Thermobifida alba: one gene and its partner. The protein of the gene in region 1 binds, or shares a complex with, the protein of each later gene. Links are inferred from orthologs where the notes say so. Each region holds a gene or a part of one and is shown on either strand. Other genes may lie near its edges.

The links. The genes of interacting proteins can lie anywhere in the genome.
Region 2: the proteins of rpsG (region 1) and tig are in contact, whole or in part, in a crystal structure (PDB 3GTY), measured with the Thermotoga maritima proteins. The link is inferred for Thermobifida alba from one-to-one orthologs. Residues at the interface, in WP_004081843.1 of Thermotoga maritima: Lys34, Lys52, Lys55, Glu59, Arg62, Gln63, Glu66, Asn67, Lys69, Val71, Arg95, Ala109, Lys110, Lys111, Gly112, Arg113, Pro114, Glu117, Glu121, Ile124, Ala125, Tyr127, Asn128, Asn129, Thr130, Gly131, Lys135, Asp139, Arg142, Met143; in WP_004081061.1 of Thermotoga maritima: Glu122, Val124, Val129, Leu130, Tyr133, Glu188, Gly259, Ile262, Tyr263, Glu266, Ser270, Glu273, Gln274, Glu277, Arg308, Gln311, Ile312, Ser315, Tyr316, Glu325, Arg329, Arg336, Leu363, Phe366, Trp367, Arg373, Leu377, Arg381, Leu384, Glu387.

What each region holds. Positions count from the first base shown.
Region 1 is NZ_CP051627.1:3,095,339-3,098,728, forward strand. The notes cover bases 248-3,108. They hold rpsG (30S ribosomal protein S7), read right to left. Parts: upstream 1,983-3,108; coding sequence 1,512-1,982; downstream 248-1,511. Other genes in these bases: fusA (elongation factor G), read right to left, coding at 248-1,466; rpsL (30S ribosomal protein S12), read right to left, coding at 1,983-2,354; FOF52_RS13705 (hypothetical protein), read right to left, coding at 2,838-3,108. In the rest of the region: more of fusA, read right to left, coding at 1-247; more of FOF52_RS13705, read right to left, coding at 3,109-3,390.
Region 2 is NZ_CP051627.1:2,497,471-2,500,540, forward strand. What follows is about bases 265-3,070. They hold tig (trigger factor), read right to left. Parts: upstream 2,462-3,070; coding sequence 1,067-2,461; downstream 265-1,066. Other genes in these bases: FOF52_RS11055 (ClpP family protease), read right to left, coding at 265-795. Also shown: FOF52_RS11050 (ATP-dependent Clp protease proteolytic subunit), read right to left, coding at 1-181; more of FOF52_RS11055, read right to left, coding at 235-264. UniProt on the Bacillus subtilis protein: Involved in protein export. Acts as a chaperone by maintaining the newly synthesized protein in an open conformation. Functions as a peptidyl-prolyl cis-trans isomerase.

The DNA.
Region 1 (3,390 bases):
TCGCGGTAGGCCACCTGGGGCTTGCCGATGTTGGCCTCGACCTTGAACTCTTCGCGCATGCGGTTGACGAGCACCTCAAGGTGCAGCTCGCCCATGCCGGAGATGACGGTCTGCCCGGTCTCCTCGTCGGTGGCCACCCGGAAGGAGGGGTCCTCCTCCGCGAGGCGCTGGATCGCGGTGCTGAGCTTCTCCTGGTCGCTCTTGGTCTTGGGCTCGATGGCGACCTCGATGACGGGCGCCGGGAAGGTCATCGACTCCAGGACGATCGGGTTCGCGGGGTCGCACAGCGTCTCGCCCGTGGTGGTGTCCTTCAGACCCATCACCGCGACGATGTCACCGGCGCCCACCCGCGAGATCTCCTCACGCTTGTTGGCGTGCATCCGGTAGATCTTGCCGATCCGCTCCTTGCGGCCCTTGAGGCTGTTGAGGACCTGCGTGCCGCTCTCCAGCACCCCGGAGTAGACGCGCAGGTAGGTCAGCTTGCCCAGGTGCGGGTCGCTCATGATCTTGAACGCCAGGGCGGCCAGCGGCTCCTCTTCGCTGGGCTTGCGCTGGAGCGTGGCCTCCTCGGACTGGTCCTTGGGGTCGTGGCCCTCGATCGCCTCGACGTCCAGTGGCGACGGCAGGTAGGCGACGATCGCGTCCAGGAGGGGCTGTACGCCCTTGTTCTTGAAAGCCGTGCCGCACAGGACCGGGACAGCGGTGCCGGCGATCGTGGCGCGGCGGATGGCCGGGACGAGCTGCTCCACGGTGGGCTCCTGGCCCTCCAGGTACAGCTCCATGATCTCGTCGTCGGCCTCGGCCAGGATCTCGACGAGCCGCTCGTGACCCTCGCGCGCGGCGTCGGCGTGCGTGTCGGGGATCTCGACGGTCTCGTACATCTCGCCCTTGGCGGCCTCGTCGCTCCAGACGTAGGCCTTCATGCGGACGAGGTCGATGACGCCCTTGAAGTCGGACTCGGCGCCGATCGGCAGCTGGATGGGCAGCGGGTTGGCGCCGAGACGGTCACGGATCATGTCGACGCAGCGCTGGAACTCCGCGCCGATCTTGTCCATCTTGTTGACAAAGCAGATCCGCGGCACGTTGTACCGGTCGGCTTGGCGCCACACCTGCTCCGACTGGGGCTCGACGCCCTCCTTGCCGTCGAACACGGTGACCGCACCGTCAAGAACACGCAGCGACCGCTCGACCTCGATGGTGAAGTCGACGTGGCCGGGCGTGTCGATGATGTTGATCGTGGTGTCGTTCCAGCGACAGGTGGTCGCGGCGGACGTGATCGTGATGCCGCGCTCCTGCTCCTCTTTCATCCAGTCCATCGTCGCCGAGCCCTCGTGGGTCTCGCCGAGCTTGTAGTTGACACCGGTGTAGAAGAGGATTCGCTCGGTCGTCGTGGTCTTGCCCGCGTCGATGTGCGCCATGATCCCGATGTTGCGGACCTTGGCAAGGTCAAGAGCAGTGGTAGCCATGTGGCTCGTCTTCTCTCGGTCTCTCGTGTGGCAAACCCGCGGGGGTTACCAGCGGTAGTGAGCGAAGGCCTTGTTGGACTCCGCCATCTTGTGGGTGTCCTCACGTCGCTTGACAGCGGCGCCAAGACCGTTGCTGGCGTCGACCAGCTCGTTCATGAGGCGCTCGGTCATGCTCTTCTCGCGGCGCTGGCGGGCGTACTGCACCAGCCAGCGCAGCGCCAGCGTGGTGCTGCGCGACGCGCGAACCTCGACCGGCACCTGGTAGGTGGCACCGCCGACGCGGCGGCTGCGCACCTCAAGGGTGGGCTTGACGTTGTCGAGGGCCCGCTTGAGGATCACCAGCGGGTCCTGCCCGGTCTTCTCCCTGGCGCCCTCAAGGGCGTTGTAGACGATCGACTGGGCCAGGGAACGCTTGCCGTCCAGCAGCACCTTGTTGATGAGTGCGGTGACCAGCGGCGATCCGTAGACCGGGTCGGTGATCAGCTGGCGCTTCGGCGCCGGACCCTTGCGCGGCATTTACTTCTCCTTCTTGGCGCCGTAGCGGCTACGAGCCTGCTTGCGGTTGCGAACGCCCTGCGTGTCGAGCGCACCGCGGACGATGCGGTAGCGCACGCCCGGCAGGTCCTTCACACGGCCACCGCGGACGAGCACGATGGAGTGCTCCTGGAGGTTGTGGCCGACACCGGGGATGTAGGCGGTGACCTCGATCTGGCTGCTCAGCCGGACACGAGCCACCTTCCGCAGCGCAGAGTTCGGCTTCTTCGGCGTGGTCGTGTAGACCCGTGTGCACACGCCGCGACGCTGAGGGCTCCCCTTGAGCGCCGGGGTCTTGTTCTTCGAAACCTTGGTCTTGCGGCCCTTACGGACCAGCTGCTGAATCGTGGGCACCGCGTCTCCGTCTTCCCTCTTGACCTACGCCGGTTCCATAGCCGATGGATGCGCTATGACCTGCTGGATTTCCCGTTCCCCCCGACCCACGCGCTCGGGCGTGTCGCCCCGGTTTCCAAGCACAGTGGAGCGAATACGCCCGACCAGTGGTCGATTGTCATGGGAGGAGGTGTCACGCGCCGCTCTCCCCGTCGCCCGCATGAACAGGGACAGACACAAAAAGCGCACACGTGTGACCCGTAGACTCACGGGCACGAAGTTGGAGACTACCGAACCGAGATCACCCGGTCAAAATCAGGGTGACCTCGTCCGGCGTCCGCACTTCGCAGCCTCATGCTGCCGTAGGTCTTCTCATAGTGTACGGCGTGTCAAGAGTGGTCGCGTTGATTTTCCAGCCCATCCGGGCACGCTTTCCCCCGGCGTCGGCGAATTCTTGGCAAACCCTCCCCTCCACCGACGCCGGGGTCCGGGTCCGCAGAGGACTCAGAACAGCAGCAGGTATCCGACCACTGTGAGCACGCTCACCACGATCCCGATCACGGCGAGCACCGTGCCCGCCTTGACCAGCTGCTCCCCCTCAAGCTGGCCGCGGGAGGTGCGGATGTTCCTCCTGGCCTTGGGGCCGAGGACCAACGCGATGACCGCGGGGAGCAGACCGATCCCCGGCAGCAGGGAGAAGATGCCGAGCCACAGCGTCGCGGTGGCCAGCCCCTCGGTCTCGGGCCACACGTCGATGTTGTCGTACCCGGGGTAGTCGGCGGACGTTCCCCCGAGGGGCTCGGTGAAGCCGGGGAACTCCTGGGCGATCTTGTCCTTCCTCCGCGAGGCCCGGGGGGCTCCGCCGCGGACCGGTTCGGGACGGTACCGGTCGTCGACGTCGTCATAGTACTCGTCGTCGTCCGGAGCGTCTCCCCGGTCCTCGTCGTGGGGGCTGTGGTCCGCCCCGCGCCAGCCGCTGTCGTAGGCGTCGGCGTCCGACTCGTCCCCGAGCGGCGTCCGGTCGTCGGCGTCCCGGTCGAAACGCCCGTCGTCCCCG
Region 2 (3,070 bases), 600 kb from region 1 along the record:
CGTCGATCTGCACCCCCACGAAGATGATCCGCTCCTCGAAGAGCTTGTTGTAGGGGTTCATCTCCTTGACGCCGTACGTCGTGCGCTCGACGTAGGACGGGAGGACGTAGCGGCTCTGCGGAGCCGCCGGCGCCATCCCACCGCCGTAGCGGTAGTAGGAGCTGGGGTTGTACTCGCTCATTTCCTGGCCTTCCACACTGCGCCGGTCCAAAGGGCTGTTGGGGCGGGAGTCGTTCAGGACCGACCGCCCGTGACGTCGGGGGTGTTCGACAGCACCTCGTCGATGAAGCCGTACTCAAGGGCCTCCTGGGCGGTGAACCACCGGTCCCGGTCGGCGTCCTTCTCGATCTGCTCGACCGTCTGGCCGGTGTGCAGCGAGATACGCTCCAGGAACATCTTCTTCACGTAGAGCAGCTGGTCGGCCAGGATACGGATGTCGGAGGCGGTTCCCCCGATGCCGCCCGACGGCTGGTGCATCATGATCCGGGTGTGCGGCAGCGCGTAGCGCTTGCCCCGCGTTCCGGCGCACAGCAGCATCTGGCCCATGGACGCGGCCAGTCCCATGCCGACGGTGCGGACGTCGTTGGGGATGTACTGCATGACGTCGTAGATCGCCATGCCCGCGGTGACCGAACCGCCGGGCGAGTTGATGTACAGCGTGATGTCCCGCTCCCGGTCCTCGGCGGACAGCAGCAGCAGCTCACCGACGATGCGGTTGGCGATCTCGTCGTCGACCTGCTGGCCGAGGACGACGATGCGCTGCCTGAGCAGTCGCTGCGCCGTCTGGTCGAACATCGGCTGCACGGGAGCTTCGGCAGTACGGGCTTCGGTTCGCATGAACTCATTATGGGTCGGCGGCACTCTCGTCACCTGCTCCGCGGGATCGAAACGGTTGCGACGCTTGCGACACTAACGCCGTTCCCCGACCTGCTCGCACCAGTTCCCTGTTCTGTTCGCTGTGAGCGCAGGTGGCCCGGTCGGCCACCAGGGAGTTTCGCGTCTGGCGAAAAGCGGCGGGCCCCGCGTCCCTGGGGGACGCGGGGCCCGCGCACGACCGGTCGGCCGGTCACTCCTCGGTCTTGTCCGACTCCTCGGCCCGCTCCGCCTCCTCCGCGCCGGAGGCGACCGTGACGGTCTCGGTCTGGGGGGCCGGGGCGGCCGGCGGCTCGACGGTGTTGCCGGACTCGTCGGTGATCCGGGCCTTGGACAGCACCAGGTCCAGCGCCTTGGCGCGCACGACCTCGACGTAGACGAGCTGGAGCTGGTTGGCCTGCATCAGGCTCTGGAAGAACTGGTCGGGCGAGATCCCCATGAGCTGGGCCTGCTCGACGATGTACTGGGTCAGCTCCTCGTTGCCCGCGGCCAGCTCCTCCTGGGAGGCGAGCTGGTCGAGGATGAACCCGGTCTTGACGGCCTTGGCCGCGTTCTCGGCGAGCTCGGCCTCGAACTCCTCCTCGCTCTGCCCCTGGGACTCCAGGTAGGACTCCTTGGTCAGCCCGCTCTGGGAGAGCTGCCGCTCCAGGGCCTCGCGGCGGCGGTCGGCCTCCTGGGTGACCACGCTCTCGGGCAGCGGGATGTCCATGGAGTCCACGAGCTTGTCGAGGACGCGGTCGCGGGCCTGGGCGAGCTGCTGGCGCCGCAGCACCTCGCCGAGCCGCTCGGCCTCGCTGGCGCGCAGCTCCTCGATGGTGTCGAACTCGCTGGCCAGCTGGGCGAACTCGTCGTCCAGCTCGGGCAGCTCCTTGACCTTGACGCTGTGCACGGTGACGGTGACGTCGGCAGCGCGGCCCTCGTACTCGCCGCCCACCAGCGTGGTGGCGAAGGTGGCGGACTCGCCCGCGCGCAGGCCCGTGATCGCGTCGTCGAGGCCCTCCAGCATGGTGTTGGTGCCGACCTCGTAGGAGATCCCGCTGGCCTGGACGTCTTCGAGCTTCTCGCCGTCGACCGCGGCGGACAGGTCGATGGAGACGTGGTCGCCGAGCTCGGCGGGCCGGTCGACGCCGGTGAGCGTGGCGAAGCGCTGGCGCAGCGCGTCGAGCCGCTCGTCGACCCGCTCGTCGGTGACCTCGGCGTCGTCGACGGTGACCTCGATGCCCTCGTAGCCGGTGACCTCGAACTTGGGCCGGACGTCGACCTCGGCGGTGAAGGCCAGCTCCTGGCCGTCCTCCAGCTTGGTGATCTCCACCTCGGGCTGGCCGAGGGCGAAGACCTCCTCCTTCTGCACGGCCTCGTTGTAGAGCTCGGGGACCGCGTGGTTGACCGCCTCGGTGAGCACCGCTCCACGGCCGACGTAGCGGTCGATGAGCCGCGCCGGCGCCTTTCCGGGCCGGAACCCCTTGATCCGGACCTGCTTGGCGAGCGACTTGTAGGTCACGTCGAAGGCGTGGTCGAGTTCCTCGAAGGGAACCTCGATGGTCAGCTTGACCCGGGTCGGGCTCAGCTCCTCGACATCGGTCTTCACGGGGCGGTACTCCTAGGTTTCCGGCGGTGACGCCCGGCACGGCGCCCGCCGCACCGCGGCACGGCGGCGGCCGATGGGCGACGACCGGTGGGCGTCAAGAGACTGCTGTGATCTCCAGCATGGTCCTGCGGTCTGCGATCACGCTCAGTCTAGGGCAGACGGGGAAAGGCGACGGCCCCGTCGGGACTGGGCGTCACGCGGGCCGTCGACGGTTTCGTCGGGGAGGCGGGATTCGAACCCGCGGCCTCATGCTCCCAAAGCATGCGCGCTAACCAAGCTGCGCCACTCCCCGTGGGCCACGCGGGTTCGCGGCAAAGTGCACAACCCGCACCGCGGAGGCGGTAATCTTGTCTCCGTCGGCTCCACGAGTCTAGAGGAAACTCGGAGGGGGCCGCGCCATGCGGGTGTAGTTCAATGGTAGAACTCCAGCCTTCCAAGCTGGCCGTGCGGGTTCGATTCCCGTCACCCGCTCTGCACGAAAGGCCAGGTCAGAGGTGGTTCTCCACCCGGCCTGGCCTTAGGTTTGCGCCCGGTGGCGGCCCCCGCGGCCGCCCCGTCCGGCACCACCCGCTCCACGCCGGGCGGCCGGTCGCGTCCCCACCGCTCCGC